4 regions of the Pantoea sp. B9002 genome follow, and region 4 is predicted to be linked to each of the others. Evidence: predicted binding sites of a transcription regulator. Region 4 holds the regulator's gene; each other region holds the start of a gene.
What was found. Region 4 encodes LexA, which represses DNA repair genes until DNA is damaged. Its sites were predicted from a motif close to TNCTGTATGTACATACAGNA; they were not measured.
Positions count from the first base shown of each region.

Region 1: a site for LexA is predicted at 1,590-1,609, ahead of uvrB (excinuclease ABC subunit UvrB). Genes of this name have one in related genera too.
Region 2: a site for LexA is predicted at 1,466-1,485, ahead of HX773_RS11330 (metal-dependent hydrolase). Genes of this name have one in related genera too.
Region 3: a site for LexA is predicted at 1,717-1,736, ahead of umuD (translesion error-prone DNA polymerase V autoproteolytic subunit). Genes of this name have one in related genera too.

Region 1 covers NZ_JACAPA010000009.1:312,082-315,692, reverse strand. The annotation lists gene HX773_RS07175 (ABC transporter ATP-binding protein) at 70-786, opposite strand; gene uvrB (excinuclease ABC subunit UvrB) at 1,689-3,611, shown strand, end outside.
Region 2 covers NZ_JACAPA010000017.1:63,257-66,867, forward strand. The annotation lists gene kduI (5-dehydro-4-deoxy-D-glucuronate isomerase) at 1-590, shown strand, start outside; gene kduD (2-dehydro-3-deoxy-D-gluconate 5-dehydrogenase KduD) at 604-1,365, shown strand; gene HX773_RS11330 (metal-dependent hydrolase) at 1,506-2,096, shown strand; gene HX773_RS11335 (L-cystine transporter) at 2,250-3,611, shown strand, end outside.
Region 3 covers NZ_JACAPA010000048.1:56,793-60,403, reverse strand. The annotation lists gene HX773_RS21365 (YdgH/BhsA/McbA-like domain containing protein) at 114-329, opposite strand; gene umuD (translesion error-prone DNA polymerase V autoproteolytic subunit) at 1,815-2,264, shown strand; gene umuC (translesion error-prone DNA polymerase V subunit UmuC) at 2,273-3,544, shown strand.
Region 4 covers NZ_JACAPA010000002.1:37,811-41,421, reverse strand. The annotation lists gene dinF (MATE family efflux transporter DinF) at 1-735, opposite strand, end outside; gene lexA (transcriptional repressor LexA) at 872-1,486, opposite strand; gene HX773_RS00910 (diacylglycerol kinase) at 1,592-1,960, opposite strand; gene plsB (glycerol-3-phosphate 1-O-acyltransferase PlsB) at 2,088-3,611, shown strand, end outside.

The DNA of each region.
Region 1 (3,611 bases), on a different contig from region 4:
TAAATGGCGACCCTACAAAACCACATCACGCACCGTATGGTCGCCATTCATGGCGACCTGGCTACATCGTCACGTCGCGGTCAGCCACTTATTCACCGTCAAATCATCCAACTGCGCCACTTTGCCGTGCGCCACATTGCGTCCGCGATGCAGCAGCAGGAAATAATCGGCGACGCGACGAATAAACGAGACGTGCTGCTCCAGCAGCAAAATGGTTAAACCATACTCACGGTTTAACCGACGAATCAGATTGCCCATCTCCTCTTCCAGCCACGGCGACATCCCTTCCGTCGGTTCATCCAGAATCACCAGCTTGGGTTGCAGCACCAGCGCGCGCGCCAGGGCCAAATGTTGCTGCTGTTCCATCGGCAACTCGCCGCTGCGCTGATGGCGCAACGAATAGAGCGCCGGGAACAGGTCAAACACCATTTCCGGAATGGCGCGGCTACGATCGTCCTGCGCCGCCATCAGGGCGATCAGCAGGTTATCCTCCACGCTCATCTGCGAGAAAATATGCCGTCCTTGCGGCACATAACCAATGCCGGTGCGCGCGCGCAGCTCGGCCGGTTGCAGCAGCAAATCTTCCGGCGGCGCGCCATCTTCCTGCCAGGTCATCGAGCCGCTGTTAATCGGCAGGCGGCCCATAATGCAGTTCACCAACGTGGTTTTGCCCATGCCGGGACTGCCCAGCACGCCGGTGCACGTGCCCGGCGGCAGATCGAGATCCACATCCCACAGAATGTGATTTTGACCGTAAAACTGATTCACCGAACGTAAACTCAGCATCTGACATACTCCTTCCAGATTATTAGCCTGAATGCTCCCGCTCTGTGTCGTCTGGCATACAGTCGTGCACGATTGATGGACACCGCTGTCGTCGGCAAGCGCCGATATGGACTCGTCACTCCATAGCGTTAACATTGCAATTCCCAGGCCAGGTTAGGAATTCAGGCGCATCTGCGGCTGAAACCTGACAAATCAGCGGCTAAAAGTTGAGAAATGCTTAACAATTGCCGGCGGTGATAAATCGACTGCACTTTGACGGTGCTGACTGCTTAACGTTTCTGGTGCATTTGATCGTTCGTAAGGCAATAACCGGGGAAATAAATGGCCTTAACGCCTGGCTTTTCTCCGGGGACGGCAAGGTAAATAGGTAAAAAGAAGGGTTAATGCGACACGCAGAGCGGGAAAAATAAATGCGAAAAAATTTTTTTTCACGCTTAAGAATGGGCGGGAGAAAATTATACACAGCCGATGGGCTCGGGGCTGGATTCACTTATCCACCATTACTGTGGATAACCTTGTGCATTAGCGACTGAAAACCGTGTGCAAGCGAGTAAATTCGCGGCCTTCATACATTATGATGAGAAACTGGGCTTTTGAGTCAATGTGAATTAAAACAGCAGGTTAGTTAAAATCAAGCATGCGAATTATCTGCCTTGTCATCGGACTGCAATTTAATGACACTCTATTGACAAATGTTAAAAGCGTCCTCCGCCTGGGGATAACATTGCGCAACAACAACTTGCCGCCTGCCGCTTAAATTGCACTGAAGAGAATCGCCGTCAGGTGCCATTATCGTGCAATGTTACTGTAATTATGTCCAGTATTTTTTTCTGGCAAATTCGCCATAGCAGAGTAGAATTAGCAGCCTGCCCGCCGACTTCATCTGCTGGAACCGCTAAAACATGAGCAAAGCCTTTAAACTCAACTCCGCTTTCAAGCCTTCAGGGGATCAACCTGAGGCGATTCGCCGTCTCGAAGAGGGACTGGAAGATGGACTCGCGCATCAAACGCTGTTGGGCGTTACGGGCTCAGGTAAAACCTTTACCGTGGCGAACGTGATTGCCGATCTCAACCGACCGACAATGGTGCTGGCGCCGAACAAAACGCTGGCGGCGCAGCTCTACGGTGAAATGAAGGAGTTCTTCCCGGATAACGCGGTGGAGTTTTTCGTCTCTTATTACGATTACTACCAGCCTGAAGCCTATGTGCCGAGTTCTGACACCTTTATCGAGAAAGATGCCTCGGTGAATGAGCACATTGAGCAGATGCGTCTGTCGGCGACCAAAGCGCTGCTGGAGCGCCGCGATGTCATCGTAGTGGCCTCGGTTTCGGCGATCTACGGTTTGGGCGATCCCGATCTCTACTTGAAAATGATGCTGCATCTGACGCGCGGCATGATTATCGATCAGCGCAGCATTCTGCGCCGCCTGGCGGAACTGCAATATAGCCGCAACGATCAGGCCTTCCAGCGCGGCACCTTCCGCGTACGCGGCGAAGTGATTGATGTGTTCCCGGCGGAATCGGACGACATTGCGCTGCGTATTGAGCTGTTTGATGAAGAAGTTGAGCGGCTGTCGCTGTTTGATCCGCTCACCGGCCAGATTGATTCGGTGATCCCGCGCTTTACCGTCTACCCGAAAACGCACTACGTAACGCCGCGTGAGCGCATCCTTAAGGCGATGGAAGAGATCAAAGATGAGCTGGTGGTGCGCCGCAAAGTGCTGCTGGAGAACAATAAGCTGCTGGAAGAGCAGCGTATTTCCCAGCGTACGCAGTTCGATCTCGAGATGATGAACGAGTTGGGTTACTGCTCCGGCATCGAAAACTACTCGCGCTATCTCTCCGGGCGCGGACCGGGCGAGCCGCCGCCAACCTTGTTCGACTATTTACCGGCGGATGGCTTGCTGGTGGTCGACGAATCGCACGTCACCATTCCGCAAATTGGCGGCATGTATCGCGGTGACCGCGCGCGTAAAGAGACGCTGGTGGAATACGGTTTCCGCCTGCCGTCGGCGCTGGATAACCGCCCGATGAAGTTTGAAGAGTTTGAAGCAGCAGCACCGCAAACCATTTATGTGTCGGCCACGCCGGGCAACTACGAGCTGGAAAAATCGGGCAGCGAAGTGATCGATCAGCTGGTGCGTCCAACCGGCTTGCTCGATCCGATCCTCGAAGTGCGCCCGGTGGCGACGCAGGTCGACGATTTGCTGTCGGAAATCCGCAAGCGTGTGGAGATTAACGAGCGCGTGCTGGTTACCGTACTGACTAAGCGCATGGCGGAAGATCTCACCGAATACCTTGTGGAACACGGCGAGAAGGTGCGTTATCTGCACTCGGATATCGATACCGTGGAACGTATGGAGATCATCCGCGATTTACGCCTCGGTGAATTTGATGTGCTGGTCGGCATCAACTTGCTGCGTGAAGGTCTGGATATGCCGGAAGTGTCGCTGGTGGCGATTCTCGATGCCGATAAAGAGGGCTTCCTGCGTTCGGAGCGTTCGCTGATTCAGACCATTGGTCGCGCCGCGCGTAACATCAACGGCCGGGCGATTCTTTACGCCGATAAAATCACGCCGTCGATGGAGCGCGCGATGGGCGAAACCGAGCGCCGTCGCGAGAAGCAGCAGAAATACAACGAAGAGAATGGCATTACGCCGCAAGGGCTCAACAAGAAGATCACCGATATTCTTGAGCTCGGCAAAAACGTGGTGAAAACGCGCGGCAAAGGCAAAACCGCTTCACGCACCGCAGCGGAAGCAGAAGCCAACTATATGGCGCTTACGCCGCAGGCGATGCAGAAGAAAATTCACGAGCTGGAAGGG
Region 2 (3,611 bases), on a different contig from region 4:
TCGGTGGGCCGGGACTGATTGAAGTGGATGGCAAAACCTGGGAGATCGGTCAGCAGGAAGCGTTGTATGTCGGACAAGGCGCGCAGAGCGTGATTTTCCGCAGTAGCGATGCCAGCCGCCCAGCGAAGTTTTACTACAACAGTGCGCCGGCACACACCCATTATCCGGACAAAAAAATCACCCTCGACGAAGCAGTGAAAGCCACGCTCGGCGATGCCGCCACCTCGAACCGCCGCACCATCAACAAATTCATCGTGCCCGACGTGTTGCCAACCTGCCAGTTAACCATGGGATTAACCCGCCTCGATGACGGCAACTTGTGGAACACCATGCCGTGTCACACCCACGAACGCCGCATGGAAGTCTATTTCTACTTCGATATGGCCGACGACAGCGCCGTGTTCCACATGATGGGCCAGCCGCAGGAGACGCGTCATCTATTGGTACATAACGAGCAGGCGGTGATTTCACCGAGCTGGTCGATTCACGCGGGCGTGGGAACGCAACGCTATACCTTTATCTGGGGCATGGTGGGCGAAAACCAGGTATTTGATGACATGGACCACGTCAACATCAGCGCGCTGCGCTAACAAGGAGCGAATCATGATTCTCAACGCATTTAATCTTGAAGGCAAAATCGCGCTGGTCACCGGCTGCAATACCGGTTTAGGACAAGGCATGGCGCTGGGTCTGGCGCAGGCAGGATGTGACATTATTGGCGTCAATCGCGCCGGACCGGACGATACGCAGGCCAAAGTGGAGGCGTTAGGCCGCCGTTTTTGGTCGATACAGGCCGATCTGACCAAACCGTCCATCGTGCCGCAAATTGTTGAACAGGCGGTGGCGCATGCCGGTCGCATCGACATTCTGGTGAATAACGCCGGCATCATTCGCCGCGAGGATGCGCTCAACTTCAGCGAGCAGGATTGGGATGATGTGATGAACATCAACAGCAAAAGCCTGTTCTTCCTGTCACAGCAGGTTGCGCGGCAGTTTATCGCGCAAGGCAATGGCGGCAAGATCATCAATATCGCCTCGATGCTGTCGTTCCAGGGCGGCATTCGCGTGCCTTCTTATACCGCGTCAAAAAGCGCGGTGATGGGGTTAACCCGCTTGATGGCCAACGAATGGGCGAAGCACGGCATCAACGTTAACGCCATTGCGCCGGGCTACATGGCCACCAATAACACGGAACAGCTGCGCAGCGATGAGTCACGCAACGAAGAGATTTTAGGCCGCATTCCATCGGGTCGCTGGGGCATTCCGGACGACATGATGGGCCCGATCGTGTTCCTCGCCTCCAGCGCCTCCGATTATGTACAAGGCTATACATTGGCCGTCGATGGCGGATGGTTAGCGCGCTAAGCTAACCCGTTCTTTTCCCGCGTCATTGTGACGCGGGAAAGTGAAAAATATTAACGCTTCGTTACAGCGTCACCATTCTCATTCACTGGATAAATCCCTATACTGGATGCATCGACAGTTTTATGCAGCCAGGTTTCATCATGACGGCCGAAGGCCATATCATTTTTGCCATTGCCAGCGCCATTTTTGCCAAGCGCGCGGAGCTGACGCCAGTCCTGGCCAGCGCCGACTGGTGGCATTTAGTGCCTGCTGCGCTGTTAACCTGCCTGCTGCCCGATATCGATCACCCTAAATCCGTGTTAGGCCAGCGCTTAAGGTGGCTGTCGCATCCCATCGCCCGCGCCTTTGGTCATCGCGGTTTTACCCACAGTTTGCTGGCGGTGGCGGTAAGTTTGTGGCTATTCCAGATCAATGTGCCCGCCGACTGGTTTCTTCCCGCCGATGTGCTGCAAGGCATGACGCTCGGCTATCTCAGCCATATTGTCGCCGATATGCTAACACCCGCCGGCGTGCCGCTGCTGTGGCCGTGCCGCTGGCGCTTCCGCTTGCCGATCCTGAATAGTCAGAAAGGTAACCAGCTGGAACGAGCACTTTGCCTGGCGCTGGTCGGTTATGCGTTGTGGTTTCCGCCCGGCATGCCCTCTTTTGGTGCCAACGGCTGGCCGGAACAACTGTTTAATACGCTACAAAATGGCGTCGGTCGGTTGGTTAATGGTCAAAACGGTCAATAACCGGTCGAATCAAGCGATAAAGTTATAAAACATTCTTTTTGGGTATAAGCCCGCCCCACGCTGAACTGATAACATTCCAAATATTCCCTAACGGGGACTTACTGTTTTTCGTGCCATCCCAAGACGATGGCGCGTCACACTCTGGAGTTGAGCATGGATTTTCCCCTAATCATTAATATCGTGGCGTTTATTGCGCTGCTGATTCTGCTGAATCGCATTGGCAACCAAAGCTGGAGCCTGTCTAAGCGCGTGCTGACCGGTTTGGTTCTCGGTGTGGCCTTTGGTCTGGCGCTGCAAACCATCTATGGCGAAAACAGCCCAACCGTGAAAGCGTCGATTGGCTGGTTCAACATTGTCGGTAACGGCTACGTGCAACTGTTGCAGATGATCGTGATGCCGCTGGTGTTCGCCTCGATCCTGAGCGCGGTCGCGCGTCTGCACAATGCCTCATCGCTGGGTAAAATCAGCGTGCTGACCATTGGCGTGCTGCTGTTTACCACCGCAATCTCCGCGCTGGTCGGCGTGCTGGTGACCGGCCTGTTTGGCCTGAGCGCTGAAGGTCTGGTGCAAGGTGCGCAGGAAACCGCACGTCTGAGCGCGATTCAGAGCAACTACGTGGGCAAAGTGGCTGATCTCAGCACGCCGCAGCTGCTGCTCTCCTTCATTCCGAAAAACCCGTTTGCCGATCTGGCGGGCGCCAATCCAACCTCGATCATCAGCGTAGTGATTTTCGCCGCCTTCCTCGGCGTGGCGGCGCTGCAACTGCTAAAAGATGACAAGGTAAAAGGCGAGCGCGTACTGGTGGCGATCGATACCCTGCAATCCTGGGTGATGAAGCTGGTACGTTTAATCATGAAGCTGACGCCGTACGGTGTGCTGGCGCTGATGACCAAAGTGGTGGCCGGTTCCAACCTGCAGGACATCATCAAGCTGGGTGGCTTCGTGGTGGCCTCTTATCTCGGTCTGGCGATCATGTTTGCCGTGCACGCGCTGCTGCTGTCGGTTAACGGTATCAACCCAATGCGCTTCTTCCGTAAAGTGTGGCCGGTAATTACCTTCGCCTTCACCAGCCGCTCCAGCGCGGCCAGTATTCCACTGAACGTGGAAACCCAAACGCGTCGCCTGGGCGTGCCGGAATCGATCGCCAGCTTCTCAGCATCGTTTGGTGCCACCATCGGTCAGAACGGCTGTGCCGGTCTCTATCCCACCATGCTGGCGGTGATGGTTGCGCCAACCGTGGGCATCAATCCGTTTGATCCAATGTGGATTGCGACGCTGGTGGGTATCGTGACGCTGAGTTCTGCCGGTGTAGCTGGCGTTGGCGGCGGTGCTACCTTCGCCGCGCTGATTGTGCTGCCGGCGATGGGCCTGCCGGTGACATTGGTCGCGCTGCTGATCTCCATCGAACCGCTGATCGATATGGGCCGTACCGCACTCAACGTAAATGGTTCAATGACCGCCGGTTCACTCACCAGCCGCTGGCTCGGATTGACCGATAAGAAAGTGCTGGAGAGC
Region 3 (3,611 bases), on a different contig from region 4:
TGAGGTTGTCATATTCCGGCTATAACGCTTAGTAAGACATTTAAGCTAGTTAAGATGCGAAAAAGGCCGCCCATAGGGCGACCTCTTCCGGCACTTCCTTTTGCGACCATCTGTTATTTATAAAGCTCAGCGGTCATGTGAACAACGTTGCCGTTGCTGGCTTCAAGAATTTTGTACTGCTGACCCTGCTGCTGAGCCTGTGCAGCGATTTTCGCTTCAGCACCATCAAGTGTCAGGGAAGTAGCTGTAACGCTTTGCGCGAAGCTCGCTGCTGACATCAGTGAAAGAGCGGCTACAGCGGCGATAGACATTGCTTTGATAGTTTTCATGGTCATATTCCTTAGTGTGTATGGTTGAAAGCTTGTTCGCTTTCGATGGAATAATAATAACCATTGTTACCATTGCAATATTAACAATAAATTCTGGTATTGTGATCGTGCTAATTATCTCGCTGATAGGCATAACTTATAAATACGTCTCAAAGCACTACAATGAGTGACCCACACAGATCATTGACCGAGGATTGATGCAGCGCCCTCCACTCGTTCCACGCCTGCTTTCTGACGTTCGATCAGGATTGAAATCTCGTACCATAAGATGGCATGACAAGGAGTTATCCCTGGCCCAATGCTTCACGTAAATGCCTCAGACAGCTCCTAGACGGCTTTGGTAATAGTGACTGAAGTTAAAAGCATGTCGTTATCATCAGTCGCCACATATCAAGATAAACAGAGCGAATGGACTGATGATGTACTGTTAATGGGTATGCGCGAACACTATCCTGAGAATGAACTCAACTCTATGGTGGGCATCATCCTTCACATCAATCGCACTGATGCTGAGCACTGATGATGAAAAGTTTCCAAGCTAGACGGTTTAGATTTAAAGCTAAGAGGATGAGAAAATGCTACTGGATAAGCTGAAAGCCCTGGAATGCAGCTTTCATGGTGAGAAACGTCATGATCGCAACTGGTTAGAACAACGACTTCATCCTGATTTTTGTGAAATCACACGCTCGGGAATATCGGTTAATCGTGCTGAGACGTTAGCATCGCTAGTCCAGGAAAGAGTTGCCCCTATCATTATCAGCGATGACTTTCAGCTCATAACCACGACAGAGTGCAGCGCGATACTGCACTACAGAACATTTGAGAGTAACGGCGCCAAAGCTTCACTACGCGCGTCATGCTGGGTTCGCTCATCAGAAGATGTCTGGACGCTAATATTCCATCAGGGTACGCCCGCAGCAGGATCTGCGTAAGGGAGGCATCACAAGAACACACAAAGGTGGTTTTGTACTTAGACGATTATTTCAGGAAAAGAAAATCAACTGCCACCATCAAACCTATAGTGAGTGCGACGAAAGCCGCCCCTGTTGCGAAGGCATGTTCTGTAGCCTGCCCTTCCTGCCGGAGGTCACGAAACCGAACAGCGCCGATTTCTCGTTGGCTGCTACTCCCCTGCCCCGATTCGTGTGTCCCGCAATTGCTCACCACCCTTTAAAAAATAGACTTTTTAACTCCGGATACTTTCCTGATCCTACTGCGCTGTTCCTTAGAACGGTCACGGTCTAGCCTAACTTACAGGAGATAATCATTGGCCAAGCAGATACCACATATCGAAATGTAAAAAAAAGATCACTACCATCAGCGATCTGCGTACTCATCAGACTTTCTACCGCATCACTCCTCTTGCCAGATAAACTCCCATCCTTAATACTGTACATATAAACAGTGTTATTTGGGAGGGCCTTTTATGTACGACAAGCACACAACAGCAATGATTTTTAGGACTTTATATCGGAGTGCCGAGCTATGAAACCGGCCACTTACGCGAGCGGATTAACGTTTCTCTGGGCACCAAACTATAGTCCACCGCTGAAAATCCCCTTGTTTGCTGACGCTTGTTCAGCAGGATTTCCCTCCCCTGCTCAGGACTATGTTGAGTCGGAACTCGATCTCAATGAGTTATGTATACGTCGGCGTGCTTCCACTTTCTTTGTACGTGCCAGTGGCAGCAGTATGGAGGAGCTTGGATTATTTGATGGCGACGTCATGGTTGTCGATCGCGCTGAAGAAGCTAACCATAACGATATCGTTATTGCCGAAGTCGCTGGAGAGTTCACTGTTAAGCGTTTGCAGTTACACCCTCGCCTGGCACTATTGCCGATGAATCCGGCTTACTCCGCGATCTATCCAGATGAACTACAGCTTCTTGGCGTTGTTACCTGGTTTTTTAGCAGCACAAGAGCCCGTAGGAGGTAAACATGCCAATGTTTGGATTGGCGGATGTTAACTCATTTTATGCCAGCTGCGAGGCTCTCTTTCGTCCAGACTTACGCGGTAAACCCGTTGTCGTTCTTAGTAATAATGATGGATGTGTTATCGCCCGAAGTGCCACAGCAAAAAAATACGTCAAAATGGGCGCACCGTGGTTTCAGATTAAGGCGCAAGAATACCCCGAAAAGATTTATGTTTTCAGTAGCAACTATGCCCTTTACCACTCGATGTCTCAGCGTGTAATGACCGCTCTTGAAGAGATCACACCAAGGGTTGAGCAATACAGTATTGATGAAATGTTTCTGGATCTGACGGGCATAGACGGGTGCGAAAACTTTGAAGATTTCGGCCGACGTCTGCGTAAACACGTACTTGATACTACGGGACTAACCGTAGGCGTGGGTATGGGCCCCACAAAAACACTGGCCAAATCGGCTCAATGGGCAAGTAAAGAGTGGAAACAATTCCGCGGAGTACTGGCGCTAACGCCCAGCAATCCAAAGCGCACCACTACTCTTTTAAAAAATCAGCCTGTTGAGGAGATTTGGGGAGTTGGCCGACGAATAGCTAAAAGACTTAATCTGCTGGGGATTGAAACCGCGCTCCATCTCTCACGCGCTCATCCTAAATTCATCCGTGACAACTTCAGCGTTGTTCTGGAGCGTACTGTGCGAGAGCTTAACGGCGAATCCTGCATACCTTTGGAAGAGCTTCCTCTAGCCAAGCAGCAAATCGTTTGTAGTCGTAGCTTTGGTGAACGCATCACAACGAAGTTTGCCATGCAGCAAGCACTTTGCCAGTACGCAACGCGCGCAGCAGAAAAACTACGCGGTGAACGTCAGTACTGTCGCCATGTCAGCATGTTCATTCAAACGTCACCCCATGCACACAATGAGATCTATTATGGCAACACTGCAGGTATGAAGCTTTCGCTTCCTACGCAAGATACCAGAGAGATCATTGATGTTGCGATGAAGTCCCTTGATCAAATCTGGCTTGAAGGAAAAAGGTATATGAAAGCCGGCGTTATGCTCGATGATTTTACGCCTAATGGAGTGAGCCAGTTAAATCTGTTCGATGAAAATCAACCTCGGGCCAACAGCGAAAAGCTCATGAAGGTTCTGGATGGTATCAACCAGTCCGGACTTGGCAATGTATGGTTTGCTGGTCAGGGTGTCGATACAGAGTGGAAAATGAAACGTGAATTGTTGAGTAACGCCTGGACTACCAACTGGAACGAGATTCCTGTAGCCAGAGTGTATTAGAGCATGACAGCACGCTAAAAGATGAGATGCCCATTGAGCGTAAATATCTGATCGCCAATTTAGCGGT
Region 4 (3,611 bases):
AGAGCGCAGCATAATGTCGCGATTGAGGCGGAATAGCCGCGCCGCATCGCCGCGCCAGCTGCTTTTTAGCATTGCGAAGTGGATACCGCGCATTTTCAGCACACGCGCCACCATCCACAAACCCACGCCCAGCGTGACATATTCTGCCAGCGCGGTAGCCGCCGCCGCTCCAGCCACACCCCAATGCAGTTTGAGCACGAACAGCAGATCAAGCAGGATATTCACCAGATTGCCGATGATCAGCAGCACCATCGGTGCCCGCGCGTACTGCACGCCCAGCAGCCAGCCCAGAATCACCAAATTGGCCAAGGTTGCCGGCGCACTCAGCCAGCGAATCTCAATGAATATTTTTGCCTGCTGCTGCACTTCCGGGCTGCCACCCATCAAAGCTGCCGCCAGGCTGCTGACCGGCGTTCGCAGCACCATAAACAGCACACCAAAAACCAGTGCAATCAGTAGCGGTTGGGTTAAGGCGCGCGCCAGCGCAGTTTTGTCATTGGCACCAAATGCCTGAGCGGTGAGTCCGGTGGTGCTCATACGCAGGAACAGCAGAAGCATAAAGATGAAGCTGGTTGCGGTTGTGCCCACGGCGACGCCACCGAGGTAGATCGGGCTATCGAGATGACCAATAACGGCGGTATCCACCACGCCCAGTAATGGGACGGTGATATTTGACAGGATCATCGGCAGCGCTAGCCGCCAGAGTGTTTTATCTGAAGAGGAAAACAGCTGCATCAGCCCATTCCGTTGTGTGCGGTAATCAGCGTAATGGCGCCAGCGTGAGCCGCAGAAAGAGTCACAGAGAAGTAAAACAGCAGACTGCGGTCAGCGCAAACACGCACCGCCGCAGTTGAGGAGGATCAGAAACTGATCAGAGCCACTCGCCGTTGCGCACAATCCCGACAGCTAAACCTTCAACGGTTAGCGACTGCTCACGTGTATCAACAACAATCGGCTGGAAATCGGTGTTTTCCGGCAGCAGATGCACAATCGCGCCCTGCTTTTTCCAGCGTTTAACCGTGACTTCATCATCAATGCGCGCCACGACAACCTGGCCGTTACGCACTTCCTGCGTTTTATGTACCGCTAACAGATCACCATCCATAATGCCGATATCTTTCATCGACATGCCGCTCACGCGCAGCAGGAAATCGGCGCTCGGTTTGAAGAGATTAGCATCCACCTGATAGTGGGCTTCGATGTGTTCCTGTGCCAGCAAAGGTTCACCGGCAGCGACGCGGCCAATCAGTGGCAGCCCTTCGCTCGGTTCTTCTTCCATCAGCAAACGAATCCCGCGCGATGCGCCGGAAACAATTTCAATTACGCCTTTACGCGCCAGCGCTTTCAGATGCTCTTCAGCAGCATTGGGCGAGCGAAAACCCAGTTGCGCAGCAATTTCCGCACGCGTTGGCGGCATGCCCGTCTGGTTAATATGGTCGCGAATCAGGTCATAGACCTGTTGCTGCCGTGCAGTTAACGCTTTCATCCCGCCCCCTGGTTGTTTATACAGTCGCTGTGAGTATATACAGGTATTCGCGAAATGAAAACCGTAACAGAGGGAAAAATCAGCGGTTTGATGAATCTGGAATCCCTATCTCAAATGCGTCCAGAGCAGCGCGATCCAGACGAACAGAGCCAGTAAGATAGTCAACAATACGGCAGCCGAACCCATATCTTTGGCGCGGCCCGCGAGCGGATGTTGCTCCTGCCCGATGCGGTCCACCACCGCTTCGATAGCGCTATTAAGGATCTCAACGATGATAACCAGCACTACCGAGCCAATCATCAGGATGCGGGAAATGGTATCTACATCCAGCCAGCAAGCCACGAGAATGGCCACCAGCCCGGCAATGGCTTCCTGCCGAAATGCGGCTTCGTGCTGCCATGCGGCACGCAGGCCCTGCCAGGAATAACCGGCGGCTTTCACTATTCTTACTAAACCGGTGACGTTATTTGCCATGTCTATGGAACCCTTGAACTATTTTGACGTCAATGTGTGGGCAGTATGAGGCGGCAGAGCCACAGACCTTCGCTGCGCTTTCTGGTATGCTTGCCGCGCTTTGCTAACAAGAGGCTTAAAGTTGTCTATGTCAGGTTGGCGTAAACTCTATTACAAATTATTGAATTTACCACTCTCTATTTTGGTAAAAAGTAAGGTCATTCCGACCGATCCTGTCTCTGAACACGGGATCGATCCGACACGTCCGGTGATGTATGTTTTGCCTTATGATTCAAAGGCTGACCTGCTCACACTGCGTGCTCAATGCCTGAAACATGATCTGCCCGATCCGCTGGCTCCGCTGGAGATCGATGGCACCTTGCTGCCGCGCCACGTGTTTATTCACGATGGCCCACGCGTCATTCCCTATTTCGTGGCCAATCCCGAATCGGTGAAGCTGTTCCACGATTATCTGGATTTGCACCGCAGCAACCCGCAACTCGATGTGCAAATGCTGCCGGTCGCGGTGATGTTTGGTCGCGCGCCGGGACGTGAAACATCCGGTGAATCCACGCCGCATCTGCGCGTGCTCAATGGCGTGCAGAAGTTCTTCGCCATTTTGTGGCACGGCCGCGACAGCTTTGTGCGCTTCTCGCAAACCGTTTCGTTGCGCCAGATGGCGACCGAACACGGCACCGATAAGTCGATTGCACAGAAGCTGGCTCGCGTGGCGCGTATTCACTTTGCCCGCCAACGTCTGGCCGCTGTCGGTCCGCGTCTGCCTGCGCGTCAGGATCTCTTCAACAAGCTGTTACAATCCAAAGCGATTGAAAAAGCAGTAGAAGATGAAGCGCGCAGCAAAAAGATTTCGCATGAGAAAGCCCAGCAGAACGCCATTGAAATGATGGAAGAAGTGGCGGCGAACTTCTCGTACGAAGCGATTAAAGTCACTGACCGCGTGATGGGCTGGCTGTGGAGCCGCTTGTATCAGGGCATCAACGTTCATGGCGGTGAGCGCGTGCGTCAGCTGGCGCAGGATGGTCATGAGATTGTCTATGTGCCCTGCCACCGCAGCCACATGGATTATCTGCTGCTCTCCTACGTGCTTTATCATCAAGGCCTGGTGCCGCCGCACATTGCTGCCGGTATCAACCTGAACTTCTGGCCAGCCGGCCCGATTTTCCGTCGTCTGGGCGCGTTCTTTATTCGTCGTACCTTTAAGGGCAACAAACTCTATTCCACCGTGTTCCGTGAATATCTCGGCGAGCTGTTTAGCCGTGGTTACTCCGTTGAATACTTTGTGGAAGGCGGACGTTCGCGTACCGGTCGTTTGCTGGATCCGAAAACCGGCACCCTATCAATGACGCTGCAGGCAATGCTGCGCGGCGGCAGCCGTCCTATCACCTTCGTGCCGATTTACATCGGTTACGAGCACGTGATGGAAGTGGGCACATACGCCAAAGAGCTGCGTGGCGCGGCCAAAGAGAAAGAGAGCTTCCTGCAGATGGTGCGCGGCTTACGTAAGCTGCGCAATCTGGGTCAGGGCTACGTTAACTTCGGCGAACCGCTGCCGTTGATGAACTACCTGAACAAAAATGTGCCGGAATGGCGTGATGCGATTGACCCTATCGAACCGCAACGTCCAGCCTGGATGACGCCCGCCGTGAATGAC